DNA from 4 places in the Actinacidiphila glaucinigra genome. Region 4 is predicted to be linked to each of the others. Evidence: riboswitches for the same ligand, from Rfam matches in the RefSeq annotation. Region 4 holds a riboswitch; each other region holds the start of a gene.
What was found. Region 4 has a riboswitch for S-adenosylmethionine ahead of OIE69_RS39985 (putative leader peptide). Riboswitches for the same ligand answer to the same signal wherever they lie in the genome.

Region 1 (5,007 bases), on a different replicon from region 4:
TACGCAACGGTGGGAGTCGCGTACCAGGCCGGGCCCTCGGGACGCTCCCCATGGGGCGTGAACGGCGACGGCAGGCGCGGGTCCAGTTCGATGTGCGACAGGTCGACCAGCCAGGAGCCCGGAAGCGCCTTGTCGAATTTGGGCTTATGGACGTGTACGGGCGCACCGAGACCGACGTACGTGCCGTTGGCGCCGGCGGCGAAGGCCATGTTCACATCGATGCCCACCACGAAACGCTTTCGACACTCTGCATCGGTCAGCGGCCGCGACCAGTCGTACGCCTCCTCGATCAAAACCTCAGCGGGGGTCCGCTGATAGAAGCGTGGGAGATGCGCGAGCAGCGGGTGCCCGTCGGGAACCTCCGGAGGTGCCGCCTCGACCGGCTCGCTTCCCAGGGAGCCAGGGTTGTGGCCAGAGACCCACTCCCCGCTCTGCTCGCCTTCGACCGCTCGGGTCGGCGGACGCATGGCTGTCATGAGCTCCTGGCCGATCACAGCCGTCGACCCCCGCGGCGTCATCACCCGAGATGCGTACACCCCGAGCAGGTGAGCCAGCGCAGGCGGTTCCAGGAGGGCCGCGTTACCCCACGATCGGGAGTCGAGAGCGTCCCATCCGAGGATGCACAGCTGGACACAAAAGCGCTTGTTGCCTTCAGCTGGCCGGTAGATCCGGGCCCAGGGCCCGAAACCGCGCTTCGTCAGCCGATAGTCCGTCTGGGCCACTTGCTTCACGATCTTGTGCCCCTCAGGGAGACGCCCAGCACGACGTTCCTCATCCGAGAGGCGGGTCGGCAGGCCGAATCGTTCGGCGGCGGCGTCGGTGAGGACTACCAGGGGGTCGGCGTCCTTGCCGTTCGCGTTCAGTCGCGCAGCGCCGAGCTTCGCCTCGCTCAGGGTCCACTGCACCAGGGACATCAGCGACTTGGCGGGGACGTCGAGGACCAGGCCGCCCACGCAGTAGGCCGACACCTTCCCGTCGGAGCCGACGTCGATCACAGCCAGCGGCCCGTTGACGAAGTCCCCGGCACTTCTGCGTGTTGCACTGGAAGAGGCTTGCGCCGCCTTCTGCGCACCGGGGCGTCGCGATGTGGAGGGTGCCGGAACACGAGGTGCGGGCGTAGCCGCTACTTCTGTCGGTCGCTCTAGGCGTGGAGCGGGGGGAACCTGTTCGGGCGCCGTCGGGGTGGTGAACGTTTCCGGGACTGGCGCCGCCACCGGTTCCGCGGTCTCGGCTGGGGCCGGGAACCGTGCGGCCAGGCCCTCCAGCAGTCGCGCGTAGGCGTCCCGCTTCGGCGGCCGCGGTTCTCTGCGGCCTGCCTCCCAGTCTCCTACCGACTGCGTGCGGGTCGCCAGCGCCTGCGCAATCTGCTGCTGCGTCAGCCCAGCTTCCTCGCGGAGCCGCCGACGCTCTGCAGGGGCAGGCAGATCTCCCCTGTCGACCTGCTGCAGGAGCGAATCGACCGCATTGAACAACTCGTTTTCCGTGGACACTTCCTCCACCTCCTGCACCAATCCTATCCCAATAGCACATCGGATCGAGTCCCGAATCAGATATCTGATCGGGTATCGAAACGCACATTGGTGATCATTGATCGCCTTGAACTGCCACGATGCGGAGCCCATTCGTGTCCCTTCGCGACGAAGGCTGAGCGTTCTCACCCAAGGTCGGACCGAAGAGGTCCTTCGCGCGAAGCTGAGCGCGCGATGACCGGTCCTAGCGCAGGACTCAGTGGTCTCCGGTGCGGTCAGCTCACCCCGCGCAGGGCACCGAAATCCCGTACCGGCTGGTCAACGCCCGCACTACGATGCGCGGATGAACGAGTTCGCGCCGTCCGGCCGACGCACCCTGTACCAGCCCGAGCCGCTGCGCCGCGCGCTGCTGGACACCTCCGTACTGACCACGGACATCATCGCGGCCACCCGGCGGCCGGCCCCGTCGTCGTTCGTCGCCGGAGCGCGGGCCGGAACGGTGCGGTGCCTGATCCCGATCCACGTGTGGGAGGAAGTGCCGCGGGTGCTGGCCGACCGGCACCACGAGGGCGGCCGGTTCGACCTGGGGCGGGCACTGGAGCTATGGCAGTCGCGGTACGCGCCCGTCCTATACGTCGTGGACAGCGCTGGCTTGCCGATGACCCCGCAGGCTCAGGTTCTTGCCGAACGTGATGCTTCCGATGTGCCGATGCTGCTGCTGGCCGGGGTGATCGCCCCGGCGGTCACCCTCGGGACCGACGCCGACCTGGTCGATAGCGGGCTCGTGGTCGGCGACTGGGCGGACCTACGCGCCGCCCTGGGGGACGTCGGGGTGACGGAGGGCCGGATGGCTGACCTGGAGCGGCAGGCCGAAGCCCTGCTGGTCCTCACCAGCAGCCTGGTTCGCGCGGCGGTGGAGTTCAGAAAAGATCCTATGCGGCTGGCGGTCGCGGCGGCGGTGGGCGCGGCAGCGGCCGGGGCACTGTACTGCTGGCGGCGGCGGAAGCGCCCGGGAGTCCCCTCGCAGCGGCAACGGGCGGCGCGCGTGGTGCTGGAGCAGGTCTCGACGCAGGTGGACGCACTCACCGAGCGGCACGCCCGCGGTGAGGACCGGTGGCGGCAGGCGGAGTTGGGAACGCCCGGGGACACGCTGCTGCACCGGGTTGCCCGGACGCTGGTCAGCTCCCGGCAGCCCCTGACCCGAAAGATGATCGTGGACCGCCTGGGCGAAGCCATCCCCGGTGTCGGGCACACCGAGCGGATGGCGGCCGTACTGGACGTGCTGACCGCCCACGCAATGTTCGTGGATGTCACGGGCCGGGGGCACTGGCAGGTCGGCCGCCTCGGCGGCCGGTAGCTGGACAGCGCCGTAGTCCAGGGCGCCCACGTGCACTCACTTACCCCTCGATGTGAATTGCTGAACCTTCGGTGGGACGCAGCACCCCAACCAGGCAGCGTCGGATGGTCAGCCGTACTCGCTGCACCTCACTTGACACGGAAGTGCCGCACGTAGGGGTCACGTTCGAGGGCAGGCCACTACGGGAATCACTGCCTTGGACCCTTCCCGCTGAACCCTCGTGCAGCCGCCGCCAGAAGGCCCGTCGACCACTTTGCCAGCGCTTGAATCAACGCCAGCGTGTTCTTCTGCCTTTCGTCGGCCATCCATGGCCACGTCAGCCAGGCGGGCAGCAAGCCCACAGCGACGACCAGGAGCGGTGCCATGCCTACGAGAGCGCACAGCACGAGGCACAGGGGGACGATCGTGCGAGAAGAGATCCACGAGAAGATGTCTTGAAGCATCGCGAAGGCACCATCCGTCGCCATAAAGCGGCACCTCGCGACGGGTTCGCCGCGAGTCGGAATTGGCACCTTCCCCACCTGGACCTCACGGTCGGCGGGAGGGTTGCCGGGGCTTCAACGGGCCGTTCCCTCTACCCCTCTGGTGGAACATCGCGAGCACCCTCACTCGCGCATGAGCAAGATACCCACCTGCAGGGGTCTAAACAACCTTCGCTCGACAGGGCTTCGACGGCGCTGCGTCGGCGGGGACGACCGCGCCCAGCCGTACCAGCTGAGATCCCCCGACCGCTGAGCCCTCGGGCTACTCGTCCATGCCGCGGGCCATGTCTCGCAGGCGGTCACCCACCGCGCGGCAGTCCGAGACCGCGCGGTGGTCGCCGCCGTACAGCGGCTGCCACCGGTACCCGCCGTGGTCGAAGTCCTCTTCGCCGTACCAGTCCGAGTAGCGCTCCATCACGTCCTCGAACCGCACCGTGTCCAGCCAGGCCTGCGCCGCGGCGGCCGGGTCGGCGTGACCGGCGTGGCGGTAGTGCTCGGCCAGTTCGTGGCGCAGGCGCCCGCGGTCGTACGGGGCGTTGTAGATCAGGCAGCGCTTCCCAGCGAGGACTGCGGTCAGCATGTCGAGCACCGCCCCGAAGGTGGGCGCCCCCTGGACCATGGCGTCGGTAACGCCGTGAACATCGGTCGCGTCGACGGGGATCGGCTGGCCCGGGTCGACGAGGGTGTCGAGGAGAGCGTCGCCGGCGGTCGTGGTGACGCCGAGGTCGACGATCCGCGCTTCGTCGTCGAGGCCGGTCGTCTCGGTGTCCAGCACGGTCACGTCCGGGTCGGCCAGCGCTGCGCGGGCCCACGCCTCAAGGTCGGCGACCTGCCGGCGGCGTGCCTCCGCGGCACGGGCCCGCAGCTCCTCGTAGGCGCGCTGGCGTTCCGCGCGCTTCAGCTCGTCGGCCTCGCGGCAGGGCGGGCACCAGCGCGGCACCCAGTGGTCCCCAGCGGCGCGCACGGCGGCGATCTCCTCGTCGGTAGCCGTGACCTTGCTGCAGTCCCGGTGTGGGCACGTACGGGCCCATACGGCGCGTCGTTCGGCCTCGAGCTGTCGCGTGATGGCGCGACGAATCCAGCAGGGCTCACAGGCGCCGTGGCGCTCCTCGGCGTGCGCGGCGAGCGACACGCGGCGGCACCACACGCAGGTGCGAGCTTGGAGCTCGCGGCTAGCCTGTTCGTCGGCCTCTCGGCAGGTCCTGCATGCACCGTCGTAGACGATGTGCTTGCCGACGACGCCGCACCGCGGGCAGGTCCGCCGCTGGTCCTTTGCTGCCTGCTGCTTCTCGGAGAGGGGCTTCATCGGCGCCGCCTCGGCCGGGTGGTACAGCGGGAACTGGCCCCAGCCGTGACCACGCCGGTACTTCCGCAGGTAGCCGACAGGCTGCTGGCCCTCGGTGGGCTTGAGCCGGTCCGCCTTGAGCTGCGTCATGGTGCGCAGGCCTTCGGGGACCTCGTCCGCCTTGTAGACGGGCGGCTCGTCCGTAGTGGTCGCGGGCGCAGTCACGGGTACCTCCGGGCGTGGGCGGTCGTACAGCAAGCAGAACGCATGCCACTGACAGCGCGGTGCGGGCGTTAGCCGAGGATCTTCGCGACGATCGGGGCAGCGTCATCCTCACCCTGGAGAGGCAACGCTGAAAGGCTCACTGATAGAGAAAGTCAACGTTCCCATTGGCGAGCCCGATGACCAGTTCCA
Region 2 (5,007 bases), 3.8 Mb from region 4:
TGTTCACCGCCGCCCTCTGCGTGCCCCCGGTGCTCGCCGCGCTCACCGCCCGTGAGACCCACAAGGTGCCGAGCGAACGGCTGGGCCTGCGCGAGGGCCGCCCCGCGCCGGACAGGACACCGGTCGGGGCGTAGCGCCGGCCCGGGTCTAGCCCAGTGCCCGCAGCTGGTCCAGGAACCACTGCTGCGGGGGGAGCGCCGTCGAGGCCGCCACGAGTCGCTTGGTGGCCTCGGCCCGCTCGCCGTGCGACACGGACAGTGCCTGGTGGAGGGCGTTGGCCGTGGCCCGGATGTCGTACGGGTTGACCACGAACGCGTCGTCGCCCAGCTCCTCGTACGCCCCCGCCTCGCGGGAGAGCACCAGCGCCACGCCGTCGTCCGAGACGACCGGGATCTCCTTGGCCACCAGGTTCATGCCGTCGCGGATCGGGTTGACCAGCGCGACGTCCGCCAGGCGGTAGGCGGCCAGGGAGCGCGCGAAGTCGTCCTTGACGTGCAGGACCACCGGCTGCCAGCCAGGCGTCGCGAACTCCTCGTTGATTTCCTCGGCGAGGTCGGAGACCTCGTCCGTGTACTCCCGGTAGACGGCCAGGTCGTGCCGGGAGGGGTAGGCGAAGGCGATGTGCACCACGCGCCCCTGCCATTCGGGGTGGTCGCGCAGCAGCTGCGCGTACGCGAGCAGGCCGCGCACGATGTTCTTCGACAGCTCGGTGCGGTCCACGCGCACGATGACCTTGCGGTCCGGGCCGCCCACGGCCTCCTGCAGCGCCGCCAGGCGCTCGTCCACGTCCGGCCGGTGCGCCCGCTCCCGCAGGAAGTCGGCGTCCGCGCCGAGGCCGTGCACCCCGATCCGCGTGGTGCGGCCCCGGTGGGTGACCGTCAGGCTGCCCGCGTCGCGGATGACGGAGGCGCCCAGCACGTCCGCGCAGCACGCGGCGAAGGCGTCCGCCCAGCGGCGGGTCAGGAAACAGGCCCGGTCGGCGCCGAGGATGCCGCTCAGCACCTCCGCGGCGACGTCGTCCGGCAGCAGGCGGAAGTAGTCCGGCGGGGCCCACGGGGTGTGCGAGAAGTGGCCGATGCGCAGGTCGGGGCGGCGCGAGCGGAGCAGTTGCGGCACCAGCACCAGGTGGTAGTCCTGCACCAGCACGGCCGCGCCCTGGGCCGCCTCGTCGGCGAGCGCGTCGGCGAAGGCGGCGTTGTACGCCACGTACGCCGCCCACTGCTCGCGGAAGTCCTCGTCGAAGACGGGCTCCAGCGGGGTCTGGAACAGCATGTGGTGGACGAACCACAGGACCGAGTTGGCGATGCCGTTGTAGGCCGACGCGAAGGTGTCCGCCGGGATGTCCAGCATCCGTACGTGCTGGCCGCCGGTGTCGGCGGTGGGCAGCCGGCCCGCGCCCCCGGCACCGCGCAGTACGGCGGCCCGGTCCCCGTCGCCCAGGGCCGCGCAGACCCAGACGGCGTCCGCGTCCGGCCCGATGGCGCTCAGGCCCGACACGAGTCCGCCCCCGCCGCGGCGGGGGGCGAGCGTGCCGTCCTCGCGGAGGCTGTACGACACGGGGCCGCGGTTGGACGCGACCAGAACGCGCGCGGCATGCGATGCGACCATGCGGCCAGCCTAGCCACGCATCCCTGATCGCAAACGTACGAGCTAGCCCAGCCGGGGGTTTCCGGCCGCGCCCCGTCGCGGTCCGGCGCAGATACCGCCCCGGGGTCACGCCACCGCGCGGCGGCGTGCGTACTCGGGGATCGTGCGCATCGGGGGGCGCTCCTCCGTCGCGACCTCGTGGACGTGCGGCTCGAAACCGCCGCCCGGGGCGCGGTCGAACTGCGTGAGGAAGGGCCGCACGAGATGGCCCCGCGCCAGGCGGATCTGCGCCGTCCGGTAGATCGCCGCCGCCATGCGGCCCAGGGCCTGGCCGTCCTGGTGCCGGTGGTGCCGGACGCCGACGTCGACCTGGGCCAGGGCGTCGAGCCCGACCGTGTTGAGCGCGTCCACCAGCAGCCCGAGCTCCACCCCGTACCCCACGGGGAACGGCAGCCGCTCCAGCAGCGAGCGCCGCGCCGCGTACTCCCCGCCGAGAGGCTGGACGAACCCCGCCAGCTGCGGCCAGTGCAGGTTGAGCAGCGGCCGCGCGACCAGCTCCGTCACCCGGCCGCCGCCGGCCGGGACGACCGTGCCGCCGGTCTCCAGCGGCCGGTCGTACATCGCCTTGACCAGCCGCAGGTCCGGGTCCGTGAGCAGCGGCCCGACGATCCCCGACACGAACCGCGCGTCGAACTCCCGCAGGTCGGAGTCGACGAAGCAGACGATCTCCCCGCGGGTCACGAGCAGCGAGCGCCACAGCACCTCGCCCTTGCCGGGCAGCGCGGGCAGCCGCGGGAGCACCTCGTCCCGGTGGACGACGACCGCGCCCGCGGCCGCCGCGACCTCGGCGGTCCGGTCGGTCGACCCGGAGTCCAGCACGACGAGTTCGTCGACCAGCGGCACCGCCTCGCTCATCAGCTCGCGGCGGATCGTCCCGACGATCTCCCCGACCGTGGCCTCCTCGTCGAGGGCGGGCAGCACGACGCTGACCGTGCCGCGCGCGCCCGCGGCGCGCTTGGCGGCGAGCAGTTGCGGCAGCGGCCTGCGGTCGGCGGTCCAGGACCGCCGTTGCAGCCAGCCGGCCACCTCGTCGAGCACCGGGTTGCTCCGTTTCTGCCCGTCTCGCAGGACGGACGGCCCATGACCAGGTTCGAGGTCGTCGGTTACAGTCTTGAACACGAGGCACGACCATCGTATGTCCACGGTGATCGCGCCCCGTCCGACAAATGCCCGGGCAGTACGCCCGGCGCCATACCGCTCATCCAGAGGGGCAGAGGGAACGGCCCGTTGAAGCCCCGGCAACCCTCCCGCCGACCGCGAGGTCCAGGTGGGGAAGGTGCCAATTCCGTCTCACGGCGAGATGCGCCGTGAGGAAGATGAGGAGAAAGGGCCTCGCCTGACATGGCTGCGCAGACCGTTGCATCCGCGTCCACCGATTCCGCCTTCGGCCCCGCGTCCGCGCTCTCCTGCCGCGAGTGCGGCGAGCGCTTCCCGCTGGAGCCCCTTTTCGCCTGCGAGGCCTGTTTCGGGCCGCTCGAAGTGGCGTACGACCTTCCGAGCGGCGACCCCGAGACCCTCCGCAAGCGGATCGAGTCCGGGCCGAACAACATCTGGCGCTACGCGCCGCTGCTGCCCGTCCCCGCGGACGTGGCCTCCAAGCCCAACCTCAACCCGGGCTTCACCAAGCTGGTCAAGGCCGACAACCTCGCCCGCGAACTGGGCGTCACCGGCGGCCTGCACATCAAGGACGACTCCGGCAACCCGACCCACTCCTTCAAGGACCGGGTCGTCGCCATCGCCCTGGAGGCCGCCCGCACCTTCGGCCTCACCACGCTGTCCTGCTCCTCCACCGGCAACCTGGCCGGCGCCGTGGGCGCCGCGGCCGCCCGGGCCGGCTTCCGCTCCTGCGTGTTCATCCCGCACGACCTGGAGGAGGGCAAGGTCGTCATGGCCGCGGTCTACGGCGGCGAGCTGGTCGGCATCGAGGGCACCTACGACGACGTCAACCGCTTCTGCAGCGAGCTGATCGGCGACCCGATCGGCGAGGGCTGGGGCTTCGTCAACGTCAACCTGCGCCCCTACTACGGCGAGGGCTCCAAGACGCTCGCGTACGAGATCTGCGAGCAGCTGGGCTGGCGCCTGCCGGACAACATCGTCATCCCGATCGCCTCGGGCTCGCAGCTGACGAAGATCGACAAGGGTCTGCGGGAGCTGATCGAGCTCGGCCTGGTGGAGGAGAAGCCCTACCGGATCTACGGCGCCCAGGCCGAGGGCTGCTCCCCGGTCTCCACCGCCTTCAAGGCCGGCCACGACGTGGTGCGCCCGCAGAAGCCGAACACGATCGCCAAGTCGCTCGCCATCGGCAACCCGGCCGACGGCCCGTACGTGCTGGACATCGCCCGGCGCACGGGCGGCGCCGTAGAGGACGTCACCGACGAGCAGGTGGTGGACGCGATCAAGCTGCTCGCCCGGACCGAGGGCATCTTCGCCGAGACGGCCGGCGGTGTGACGGTCGGCGTGCTGCGCAAGCTCATCGAGTCCGGGCAGCTCGACCCGGCCGGCGAGACCGTCGTGCTCAACACCGGCGACGGGCTCAAGACGCTGGACGCCGTCGCCCCGACCTCACGCCCCACGGCCACCATCCGCCCGAGCCTCGACGCGTTCCGCGCCGCCGGCCTGGCCGGCTGACCCATCGCACCGGCTGACCCAGACTGAAGGTGAACCCCGCATCATGAGCGCTACCGTCCGCATCCCGACCATCCTCCGCACCTACACCGGCGGCCGGGCCGAGGTCCCGGCCGAGGGCGGCACCCTGGCCGACGTCATCGACTCGCTGGAGCAGAACCACCCGGGCATCTCCGCGCGGGTCCTGGACGACACGGGCAAGCTGCGCCGCTTCGTGAACGTCTACGTGAACGACGACGACGTCCGCTTCTCCGAGGGCCTGCAGACCACGGTGGGCGAGGGCGCGTCCGTCTCGATCATCCCGGCGGTGGCCGGCGGCTGCTGAGCCGCACGGACCGCGGAGGCGACAGGGGTGCCGGGGACTTCCCGGCACCCCTGTGTGTTCGAGGGGTAGTTGAAGGCCTGTACAGTTGCCCTGAGCGGCTCGCAACTCCCTGCAACGCTCTGCGCAACCCCCTTCTCCGGGGCGGCCTTGTCGGCGATTTATCGCCAAATTCACGCAGCGATTGTCGTGTTGGCCGCTTATGTCCGGTCCGAGTTGCCCCGGATTATTCGCCGATCAGGCTCTTCTTCCGATTCTTCGTGCCCGGAATTCTCGTCCGATTGACCTGTTGCAGACAGCGTCCGGGCAGATACATTCAGCCGCGGTCGACGCGTTCCGGCGCACGCCCCCTTGGCTGTAGGGGGTGAGGTCTGACCCGGGTCCGCGAGGTGCGGGTCTGCGAAGGGCCAGCA
Region 3 (5,007 bases), 7.7 Mb from region 4:
CAGGAGCCCCGGGCTCAACTCCTCGACGGCGGAGGCGTACTCCTCGTAGGGCCGCCAGCCGGGCACCACGCGCCGCCCGGCCGGGGAGCGCACGAGCAGCGTCGGCAGCGCGTACCGGTGCCCGCCGTCGCCGGTCTCCTTCGCCGCACCGGGGTGCGGCGACGCGCTCCGCACCGACAGCACCTCGCGCACCGGGCGGCGCGCCTCCGCACGGTCGGCCCGTACCCGCTCCAGGACGTCACCGGCTCCCGCGTCGGCCGCGAACCGTACCGGGTCCAGTCCCGGCGTGCCCCGTACGGCGGCCAGCGCGAGCGCGGGCGTGTCGGCCGGCTCCCCGAGCACGAACACGGTCTCCCGGAGCCGGCGCAGCACCCGCCCGGCCACCTCCTCGCCCTGCAGCTCGGCCGCCTTGGCGGCCAGCGAGGCGGGCCAGGAACTCGCCGCCACCCGGCTCAGACGCTCCGCCCGCGGCGCCCGGGTGTGCGCGCTGATCACCTCGACGTGCCGCGCGTACCAGGCGGTCTCCGCGGCCGCGTCGGGCGGTGGGTCGTCGTCGACGTCGAACAGGACGCCGTGCACGCGGCGCCAGCGCACCCGGCCGCCCAGCGCGGCCCGCAGCCTGCGGAACACCGGTTCCGAACCCCAGGCCCAGGGGCACAGCGGATCGGTGTACTCCACCACCTCCACGGCGGGCGGGGGAGGCGGGGCCGTCACGCAGCTCCCTTCCGGTCCAGCCGTTCCGCGGCGGCCGCCGGCAGGAGCGAGGCCAGGGTCACCCCGCCCAGGACCGCCGCCGCGCCCGCCTCGACCTGGCGCCACACCCCCGGCAGCCCCGCGGCCGGACCGGGGTAGCCGAGCCCGGCCAGCGACTCGCCCCGCAGCGTGATCAACTCGCCGTCCACGGCGCGCGCCACGTCCAGGAGGGTGATCTCGCCGGCGGGCCGGCCGAGCCAGTAGCCGCCCTCGCAGCCACGCTGACTGCGCACCAGCCCGGCCTTGCGCAGTTCGCTCACCACGGACTTCAGGAAGCGGAACGGGATCTGCTGCGCGGAGGCGATGGCCTCGCAGGTCAGGGGGCGGGCAGGCTCACAGGCGAGCTCCAGCAGAGCCCGCGTGGCGTAGTCCGCCTTCGCGGAGATATGCATGGGGCCATCATGCCCCAACCGGTCCGCGCGGCCCGGGGGTTCCGCCACCGCGCTCGTTCATTGCGGCAGCATTGCCGCAGGTAAGCCTAAAAGACACTTCTTGACATCCTTTTCGGGGCCGCCCTAGCGTCCCGGCCATGAGCGAGCCCCTGACGAACCCCGGTGAAGGCTTCCATCCCCATCTCCACGACGCGCCCGGGCAGGCGGCTGCGGCCCTGCGGACCCGGCTGCACCACATCCGCGCGGACGCCCTGGACGGCGAGACGGCGCAGACCGGCGGGATGCGCAGGTTCGCCGCCGTCAGCGGGCGGACCGTGGGGTCCGAGAAGCTCTGGATGGGCCAGACCCACGTCGCCCCGGCGACGGCGTCCTCCGACCACCACCACGGCGAGTCCGAGACCGCGATCTACGTGGTGAGCGGGCACCCCGAGTTCGTGTTCCTGGACGGCTCGGGCGACGCGCCCGAGGAGGTGCGCCTGCGCACCTCGCCCGGCGACTACGTCTTCGTCCCCCCGTTCGTGCCGCACCGCGAGGAGAACCCGGACCCCGCGGAGGAGGCCGTGGTCGTCATCGCCCGCAGCACCCAGGAGGCCGTCGTGGTCAACCTCCCCGGTCTGTACGCCCTTCCGGCCGAGGGCGCCTGAGCGGGCCCGCACACGCACCCCGGAGCCGTCCCCGCCCTCGCCCTGTGCGACGAGGGCGGGGACGGCTCCGTGCGTCAGACGGTGGGCGCGAGCGCGGCCGCCGTCCGCTGCGCACGGAACGCCGGGTGAAGGTCCAGACGGGCGACGTACGCCGTCAGGTGGCCGTAGGAGCAGAGCAGGCCGCTCGCGAGGTGGGAGAGGGCCACCCACACGTCGACGTCGGCGGCGGTCAGGTGCCCACCCAGGACGTACGGCCCGCAGGCCAGCCGGCGGTCCAGCAGGTCGAGGGTGGCGTGCAGGGTCCGCAGGGCCGCGTCACGGTCGGACGGTGTCCCGTCCGCGGCCAGTTCGGCGGCTCTCGTCAGGCCCGCGTCGACCGTGTGCCGGAGGCCCTCGATGTCGGGCAGGAGGGCCGGGGGACACAGCGGAGGTACGGGAGCGCACCCCTCGGCGCCGAGGCGGCCCGCGAGGTCGCCGAGGATGTCCGGGGTGTGGTTGCTGACGACCCGCCCGGTCCACCGGTCGCACAGTGCGGGCACGGTGAGCGGTCCGTCGTAGTGGTGCCACGTGGCCTCGTAGGCCGCGCGCAGCGCGGCGAGCGCGGTGTCGCCGGCGGCCCCCGCCGGGACGGGCGTCGTGGCGACGGAGTCCCGCAGCCCCAGCAGGTCGAGGGTGATGGCGACCCGTTGCGAGAGCGGGCACCCCGGCGACAGGAACAGCTCGAACCGGCGCGGCGCCGGGTAGAAGCCGCCGGCGAGGTCGACACCGATGCGGCTGCGGAAGCGGTCGGGACGGGACGCGCGCGGCAGCGCCGAACAGGAGACGTGGAGTGCGGGGTCGAGCGGGATCGTCTCGGTCATGCCCTCTCCAAGGCGTGGCGGGCCGCCGGTCGCCCCGTGGGGGCACCGGCGGCGGGACGGCTGAAGGTCCTGGGTGGAGGTCAGCCGGCCGCGCCGTACGAGCTGCAGACGCGCAGGAAGTCGATGTGCAGCCGCCGGGTGAGGAGGAGGGTTCGTGCCCTGGGCATGTCCGCCTCCCCGGCTCGGGGCCCGCCGGAGGCGGGACCGCGCTTGCCCCGCCGCACCGGCGGGACCAGGTCGTCACCCGGGGCACCCCACCGCGATGTGAGGGTTGCCGGTCAGCGGGCCGGGGCCGATGACCCACCGCGCCGCGGGGCGGCGTCGTGGGCGCTGACGATCGTGACCTGGCCATCAGTGTCGAGTCGTCAAACCCCGCGCGTCAAGGGACCCGTTCGCGTCTCATCGGACCGCTCACGATGTGAGACGGCGTCGTTGACATTCCCGGTGGGCCGTGCCTAACTTACGCCGCAGATCGGTCATGAGCTCCGGCGCGAGCCCGGCTCGCCGGGGCCGGCGCCCCCGTGTCGCGGTGGGACGCCCCGGATGACGACCGGACCGGACGGTCCGACGACGGCAATGGACGCGAGGCCCCGCGGGGCGGAACGGTGACGGTGACGACGATGCACGCAGTTCCGGGGACGGCCGCACAGCGGCCCCACGGCCGCGTCCCGTCGTGCCCGCGGCTCCCCGTCGCCGCGCTCCACGTCCCCAGCGCCTCCTGTAGCGCGTGTCCCGCGCACTGTCGCGCCCTCTGTCAAGGCTGACGGCTTCCTGAACCCCGGCCCCCGCCGCTGACGCGGCGGCGCGCCCTCCCGCCCAGGCCCGCCCAGGCTTGCTCCGCCCGCCTCCCCGCCTCCCCGCCGCATCGCCACGCCCGCCGGACGCCCGATGCCGGTGGAGCCGCTGCCGCGTGCGCGACCGGGGCGTACCGAACCGCTGGAGTCCCCCATGACCGAACCACCCGGCACCGCCGTGTCCTCCCGCCCGGCGCCGCCCCCGCCCGGAGCACCCGCCGACGCAGCGCCTCCCGCACCAGGACCGCCCACCGCAGAGCGGGTGTTGCCGCTACGGCGGCGAGGTCGCCTGATCGCCACGGCGGTCGTGCTGGTGCTCGTCGCCCAGATCGCCCACGGCCTGGTGACCAACCCCTTCTACCAGTGGGACCGCTTCGCCTACTGGTTCGTCCGGCCGGTGATCCTGGACGGGCTGCTCATCACCCTGGAGGCGGCCGCGTACAGCGCGGTGCTCGGCCTGCTGGGCGGGATCGCGCTCGCACTGGCCAGGCTCTCGGGCAGCCCCGTGCTGCGTGCCGTCAGCTGGACGTACACCTGGCTGTTCCGCTCGGTGCCGCTGATCGTGGTGCTGCTGTTCCTGTACAACTTCAGCGCGCTGTACCGGACGTTGAGCCTGGGTGTGCCCTTCGGGCCGGCTTTCCCTGGTGGCCGTCGGGGTCGGCGGGACGGTGCGCAGCGCGCCGACGTCTCCCCGTTCACCGCGCTGTCCGACCCGGCCGATCCGCGGGCCTGGGCGGACCTGACCGTACTCGCCGGGCCGGGAGCCGCCGTCGCGGTCACCGGCGCGCAGCGGCCGCCCGACGGTTGGGAACTCGTCGAGGGCGGGGTGGGGGTGCAGCTCGTCGACACCTCGCTGCGCGCCGAACACGCGCCTGAGGCGGTGCGGCTGGGCGCCGCCGACGTCCCCGAGATCCTGGAACTCGTCGCCCTCACCAGGCCGGGCCCCTTCCTCTCCCGGACCGTCGAACTCGGCACCTACCTCGGCATCCGGGAGGAGGGACGGCTGGTCGCCATGGCCGGGGAACGACTGCGGACGCCGGGATGGACGGAGATCAGCGCGGTGTGCACCCACCCCGGTCACCGCGGCCGGGGTCTGGCGACCCGGCTGGTACGCGCCGTGGCCGCGGGGATCAGGGACCGTCGGGAGACCCCCTTCCTCCATGCCGCCGCCGTCAACACCGGCGCGATCCGGCTCTACGAGTCGATCGGGTTCACCCTGCGCCGCCGGACGACCTTCCTCTTCCTGCGAACCCCGGGCGGCCCGGGGGAACAGACCGGCTAGGGAAGGCGTTCCGTTGACAGGAGGAGTACGGGCGCCGTGCCGCCCGCCGTATCCGGGGAGAGCGGAGGTGAGGTCCGTGCCGACGCCGTCCCGCGTGTCCGCCGCGGTGCCCGCCCCACCCCGCGACCCCCTGCTCTACTCCCGCGCGCACATCGACCTGCAGCGCGTGGCCGCCTCCCTCTGTCGTTCCTGACCCCCGTCCCCGCCGCCGGCCCTCCCGACGAGCGCCGGTGAGACCCGTGGTCGATCAGGAAGGCCTCTCCCATGTCCTCGGACATCCCT
Region 4 (5,007 bases):
CGCCTCCCAACTCGACGTCGCCCTGGTCGCCGGCCGGGACGTCAGGGCGGTCACGGCGGCCGCCGCTGCCGCGGGCACACCTCGCGTCTTCGCGGAGGTCGAGGTCGCGCTCGACACCCCGGCGGCCAGTGGTGCCGAGCGCGTCGCGGACCTGGAGCGGCACGCGCCGTGGACGGACCGGGGCCGGCTGCGGCACGTCGGATCCGCTGAGCGACTGGTCGCGTTGCTGCACGACCTGCGCGGTGCCGTCGACGGCGTGCGTCTGCATCCGCTGGTGCTGGACGAGGACCTCTCCGTGCTCTCCCGGCTCGTCCTGCCCGCCCTCGCCGAGCGGCGACTCGTCGCCCGCCCGCTGCCCGGCACGTCGCTGCGCTCGGCTCTGGGTCTCGCGCGCCCCGCCAACCGTTTCGCCGCCGCGGCCGCCCAGGAGGACGCCCGATGACCCGCACCGATCCTCTCGACGTCCCCCGGCCCCACGCGCAGTTGCATCTGGGGGTGTTCTTCCAGGGCGTCAACCACTGGACCGTCTGGTCCGCACCGGAGAGCGGCTCCCAGATCGATCCCGCTTCGTTCCGCCGGGTCGCCCGGACCGCCGAGCGGGGCCTGTTCGACGCCTTCTTCCTCGGCGAGGGGCTCCGGCTTCGCGAGGTCGACGGCCGCATCCACGACCTCGACGTGGCCGGACGGCCGGACGCGATCACCCAGCTCGCCGCGCTGGCCGCCGTCACCCGCCGTATCGGCCTGGTCAGCACCTCCAACTCCACCTTCAACGAGCCCGCAGACCTGGCCCGCCGCCTGTCCGGGCTCGACCTGCTCTCCGAAGGCCGCGCCGGGTGGAACGTGGTGACCACGGACAACGCCTGGACCGGCGCGAACTTCCGCCGCGGCGGCTACCTCGACCACGGCGACCGTTACCGGCGCGCCGAGGAGTTCCTCACCGTGGCCCGCGCCCTGTGGGACGGCTGGGAGGACGGTGCCGTCGCGGGCTCCGCGTCCGCGCCCGCCTGGGCGGTGCCGGGCGCCGTGGGCCGCGTACGCCACCAAGGGGCGCAGTTCGACGTCGACCTCACTCCGACCCTGCCGCGCAGCCCCCAGGGGCACCCCGTCGTCTTCCAGGCGGGGGACTCCGGTGAGGGTCGCGACTTCGCCGCCCGCAACGCCGACGTCATCTTCTCGGCGCACGGCACCGACTTCGACGACGCGCTGGCCTTCGCCGCGGACATCCGGCGGCGGCTGCGCGCGGCCGGGCGACCCGAGGACGACCTGCGCATCCTGCCCGGCACGGAGATCATCATCGGCGCCACGGAGGAGGAGGCGCGGGAGAAGAAGCACTGGATACGGTCGCAGCAGGTCACACGCGCCACGGCGCTGGGAATCGCCGGGCTGCTGTGGGGCATCGACCTGTCGGAGCGTGACGCCGACGGGCCGTTACCGAAAGAGGACCCGGTGGTCGGCGAGAACGACGGCTCCTTCGGTGCCCGGCGCGTGACCGATCCCCGCGTCGTGGTCGCCGAGTGGCGTGCCAAGGCGGAGGCACACGGCTGGTCGCTGCGCGAGACCGTCATCGCGCTCGGCCCCCAGCGCGGCCATGTCGGCACGCCCTCCGGCCTCGCTGACAAGTTCGCCCACTTCGTACGGCACGGGGCTATCGACGGCTTCAACGTCACGCCCTACCTGATCCCGGACGGTCTCGACGACATCGTCGACCTGCTCGTTCCGGAACTGCAGGAACGCGGCGTCTACCGCACCGGGTACACCGGTTCGACGCTCCGCTCCCACCTCGGCCTGCGAGAACCGCTCGCCCGCCGTACCGTGTCCGCCCACCGCGCGGCGGGCTGACCGGGCCACGGGATCATCGAGCGTCAGCGTCACGCACCGGCCGCCTGACCGGCAACCGTCCGGCGCGGTGGGGTGTTCCAGGCTCCAGGCTCCAGGCTCCAGGTGAAAGCCCGGCGGAATCACCCGCGATTCCGCAAGCGCGTGGCCCGTGGGCGGGGCCCGAAGAAGGGGAGGACCGGCATGCGCCACAACAGCGACCTGAGTGCCTCCCTCGCGGCGGCGACGCTGTTCTGCGGCCTCTCCCGCCGCCGCCACATCGATCTGCAGCGTTTCACCGGCTGCCTGTGTCCGGGCTGATCCGGATCCGCCCGGCCGGCTGACCTCCCCCGCCGGCCACGGCCACTGCCTTCCGTACCTCCCGGCAGGTGTGTCCGGTGCGTCGTCCCGCGCCACCGGACCCCTCCCTTCCCCAAGGCCTTCAGACCAGCGCTGATCCGTCGCGGCGTCGTGCCCGGCGGGGCGGCACGTCCGTGCACGGCCACGGCTCGCGTGGCCCGGTGTGCGGTGACACGAGTAGGAGAACCCTCCGTGACAGCTCATCAGCGTTCCCGATCCACCCGGTGGACGGCTCTGCCCGCCCTTCTGACCGCCGGCATCCTGCTGACCGCCTGCGGGCCGAGCGGCGGCGATCCCGGCGCCGGTACCGGCCGGGCCCGGCCCGGTGGCACCCTGACCTTCGCCGTGGGTTCCGACGCGGGGTGCGTCGATCCGCAGCAGGTCGGCAGCAACGACACCATCTACTCGCTGCGCCAGGTCGTGGACTCCCTGACCGACCAGGACCCGGAGACCGGGAGGATCGTGCCGTGGCTGGCCGAGAGCTGGGAGGTCAGCCCGGACGCGACGACGTTCACCTTCCACCTCAGACCGGGCGTCACCTTCAGCGACGGATCACCGCTGACCGCGCAGGTGGTCAAGGACAACTTCGACGCCGTCCCGAAGCTCGGCGCCCTCGCCATCCTCGCCCAGGGATACCTGAGCGGTGTCGAGAGCACGAGCGCGGTCGACACGCTCACGGTCCGGGTGAGGTTCAAGAAGCCGAACGCGCAGTTCCTCCAGGCCACGTCGACGCACTCGCTGGGCATCGAGTCGTCGGCGAGCGTGAAGAGGACCCCGCAGCGCCGTTGCAGCCAGGGCGTGGTCGGCTCCGGGCCCTTCGTGCTGGAGCGCTACGTGCAGAACCAGTCGATCACCCTGGCCAAGCGCACGGGGTACGCATGGGGTTCCCCGCGCTGGCGCAAGAAGGGCGAGGCGTACCTGGACCGGCTGGTGTTCAAGGTGGTGCCCGAGGCGGGGGTGCGGGCCGGCAGTCTGCGGTCCGGCCAGGTGGACGCGATCGGCAGCGTCGGCAGGGCGGACGAGGCGACGCTGAAGGGCGGTCAGGTGACGCTGCAGCGCCGGGCGAACCCGGGCGTCGTGTTCGGTCTGGGGCTCAACAACTCCCGGCCGGTCCTGAAGGACGCCGACGTACGGCAGGCGATCCGGTACGCCGTCGACCGGAAGCAGATCGCCGACACCGTGTTCCCCACCGGCACCCGGCCGGCGACCAGCGTCCTGGCGCACACCACGCCGGGCTACCGGAACCAGGGCCCCGACCTGGCCCACGACCCCGCGAAGGCGGCCTCCCTGCTGGACGCGGCCGGCTGGAAGCCCGGACCCGACGGCATCCGCTCCAGGAACGGCACCAGGCTGAACCTGACCGTGAAGTGGTTCGCGAACGCGGCCACGAACCAGCCGGCCCTGGAACTGGTACAGCAGCAGCTCAAGTCGGTCGGCGTGGACGTGGTGCTCAAGGAGCTGCAGATCTCCCAGATCGCCCAGGTGCAGCAGGCCGGTGACTTCGACGGGCTGTGGGGGAACGTGACCCGCGCCGACCCCGACATCCTGCGCAGCTCGTACTCCACCGGGCTCGCCAACGCGTACCGTCTGCCGCCGAGCCCGCTGGACTCGGTGCTGGACCGGCAGGCGGCGACGACCGACGCGGCCGAGCGGACCCGGCTGGTGGGCGAGGCGCAGCGGTTGCTCGTCCGGAACGCCTACTCCGTGCCGGTGGTCGAACTGCAGACCCAGCTGGGTGTGTCGAGGAAGGTGCACGACCTCGACTTCGACGCCTCCAGCCGGATCCAGCTGCACGACACCTGGATCGGCTAGCGCGTGTACCGCTACGTGATCGCGCGCCTCGCGCAGGCGGCCGGGGTGCTGTGGGCGGCATACACCGTGTCGTTCCTCGTCCTCGACTTCCTGCCGGGCGATCCGGTCTCGGCGATGGCGGGAGCCGGATCGGACTCGGCCGAGATCGAACCGGCGCAGCTCGCCGCGCTCCGGCACCGGTACGGATTCGACAAACCGGTACTGGCGCAGTACGCCGACCACCTCGGCCGGGCCGTGCGCGGTGACTTCGGCGACTCGGTCACCACCGGCCGACCGGTCTCGGCGACCCTGGCCGACGCGCTGCCGCAGACCCTGCAGCTCACCGGGGCGGCGCTGCTGCTCGCGGTGGTGCTCGGCGGCGGGGTGGCGGTGCTGGCGACCTCCACCGGGCACAGGTGGCTGCGGCAGTTGCTCCTGTCGCTGCCGCCGCTCGGGGTGTCGGTGCCGACGTTCTGGGTCGGGTTGGTCCTCGTCGAGGCGTTCTCCTTCCGGCTGCGCTGGTTCCCGGCCTTCGGCAACGACGGGCTGCGCGGGCTGGTGCTGCCCGCGGTGACACTGGCCGTCCCCACCGGCGCGCTCGTGGCGCAGGTGCTGGCCAAGAGCCTGCTCACGGCGCTCGACCAGGCCTACGTGGAGACCGCCCGTGCCAAGGGCGCCGACCGCTGGCGCGTCCTGTTCCGGCACGCGCTGCGCAACGCGTCCCTGCCGGCCCTGACGGTCGTCGGGCTGCTGGTCGGGCAGCTCGTCGCCGGTTCGGTGGTCGTGGAGACGGTGTTCTCCCGCGACGGCCTGGGCCGTGTGACGGCCGCCGCGGTCACCGCCCAGGACATCCCGCTCGTCCAGGGGGTGGTGGTGTTCGGGGCGCTGGTCTTCGTGCTGTCGAACCTGGCCGTCGACCTCGTCTATCCGCTGCTGGACCCGCGGGTCGTGGTGGCCTCGAACAGGAAGGCGCGTTTCGCATGAGCCAGAGCCTTGTCGAGGATTCGGCCGAGGCCGGGCCGGGCCCGGCACGACCGGGCG

Region 1: another riboswitch for S-adenosylmethionine. It lies ahead of OIE69_RS43615 (hypothetical protein); the one in region 4 lies ahead of OIE69_RS39985 (putative leader peptide).
Region 2: another riboswitch for S-adenosylmethionine. It lies ahead of thrC (threonine synthase); the one in region 4 lies ahead of OIE69_RS39985 (putative leader peptide).
Region 3: another riboswitch for S-adenosylmethionine. It lies ahead of OIE69_RS04605 (glutathione S-transferase C-terminal domain-containing protein); the one in region 4 lies ahead of OIE69_RS39985 (putative leader peptide).

Annotation. Positions count from the first base shown of each region.
Region 1 covers NZ_CP109145.1:73,299-78,305, reverse strand. Annotated here, with positions in the region: gene tap (telomere-associated protein Tap) at 1-1,490, opposite strand, end outside; gene OIE69_RS43620 (PIN domain-containing protein) at 1,813-2,826, shown strand; gene OIE69_RS43615 (hypothetical protein) at 3,015-3,293, opposite strand; SAM riboswitch class I at 3,297-3,418, opposite strand; gene OIE69_RS43610 (3'-5' exonuclease) at 3,571-4,818, opposite strand; gene OIE69_RS43605 (hypothetical protein) at 4,955-5,007, opposite strand, start outside.
Region 2 covers NZ_CP109144.1:5,030,118-5,035,124, forward strand. Annotated here, with positions in the region: gene OIE69_RS22585 (MFS transporter) at 1-134, shown strand, start outside; gene OIE69_RS22590 (alpha,alpha-trehalose-phosphate synthase (UDP-forming)) at 148-1,608, opposite strand; gene OIE69_RS22595 (glucosyl-3-phosphoglycerate synthase) at 1,714-2,685, opposite strand; SAM riboswitch class I at 2,843-2,970, shown strand; gene thrC (threonine synthase) at 2,989-4,275, shown strand; gene OIE69_RS22605 (ubiquitin-like small modifier protein 1) at 4,319-4,597, shown strand.
Region 3 covers NZ_CP109144.1:1,067,543-1,072,549, reverse strand. Annotated here, with positions in the region: gene OIE69_RS04620 (DsbA family oxidoreductase) at 1-714, opposite strand, end outside; gene OIE69_RS04615 (RrF2 family transcriptional regulator) at 711-1,145, opposite strand; gene OIE69_RS04610 (cupin domain-containing protein) at 1,283-1,789, shown strand; gene OIE69_RS04605 (glutathione S-transferase C-terminal domain-containing protein) at 1,864-2,649, opposite strand; SAM riboswitch class IV at 2,851-2,954, opposite strand; gene OIE69_RS04600 (GNAT family N-acetyltransferase) at 3,598-4,725, shown strand; gene OIE69_RS04595 (putative leader peptide) at 4,802-4,918, shown strand; gene OIE69_RS04590 (LLM class flavin-dependent oxidoreductase) at 4,990-5,007, shown strand, end outside.
Region 4 covers NZ_CP109144.1:8,804,959-8,809,965, reverse strand. Annotated here, with positions in the region: gene OIE69_RS39995 (LLM class flavin-dependent oxidoreductase) at 1-442, shown strand, start outside; gene OIE69_RS39990 (NtaA/DmoA family FMN-dependent monooxygenase) at 439-1,839, shown strand; SAM riboswitch class IV at 1,850-1,985, shown strand; gene OIE69_RS39985 (putative leader peptide) at 2,020-2,136, shown strand; gene OIE69_RS39980 (ABC transporter substrate-binding protein) at 2,368-3,987, shown strand; gene OIE69_RS39975 (ABC transporter permease) at 3,991-4,950, shown strand; gene OIE69_RS39970 (ABC transporter permease) at 4,947-5,007, shown strand, end outside.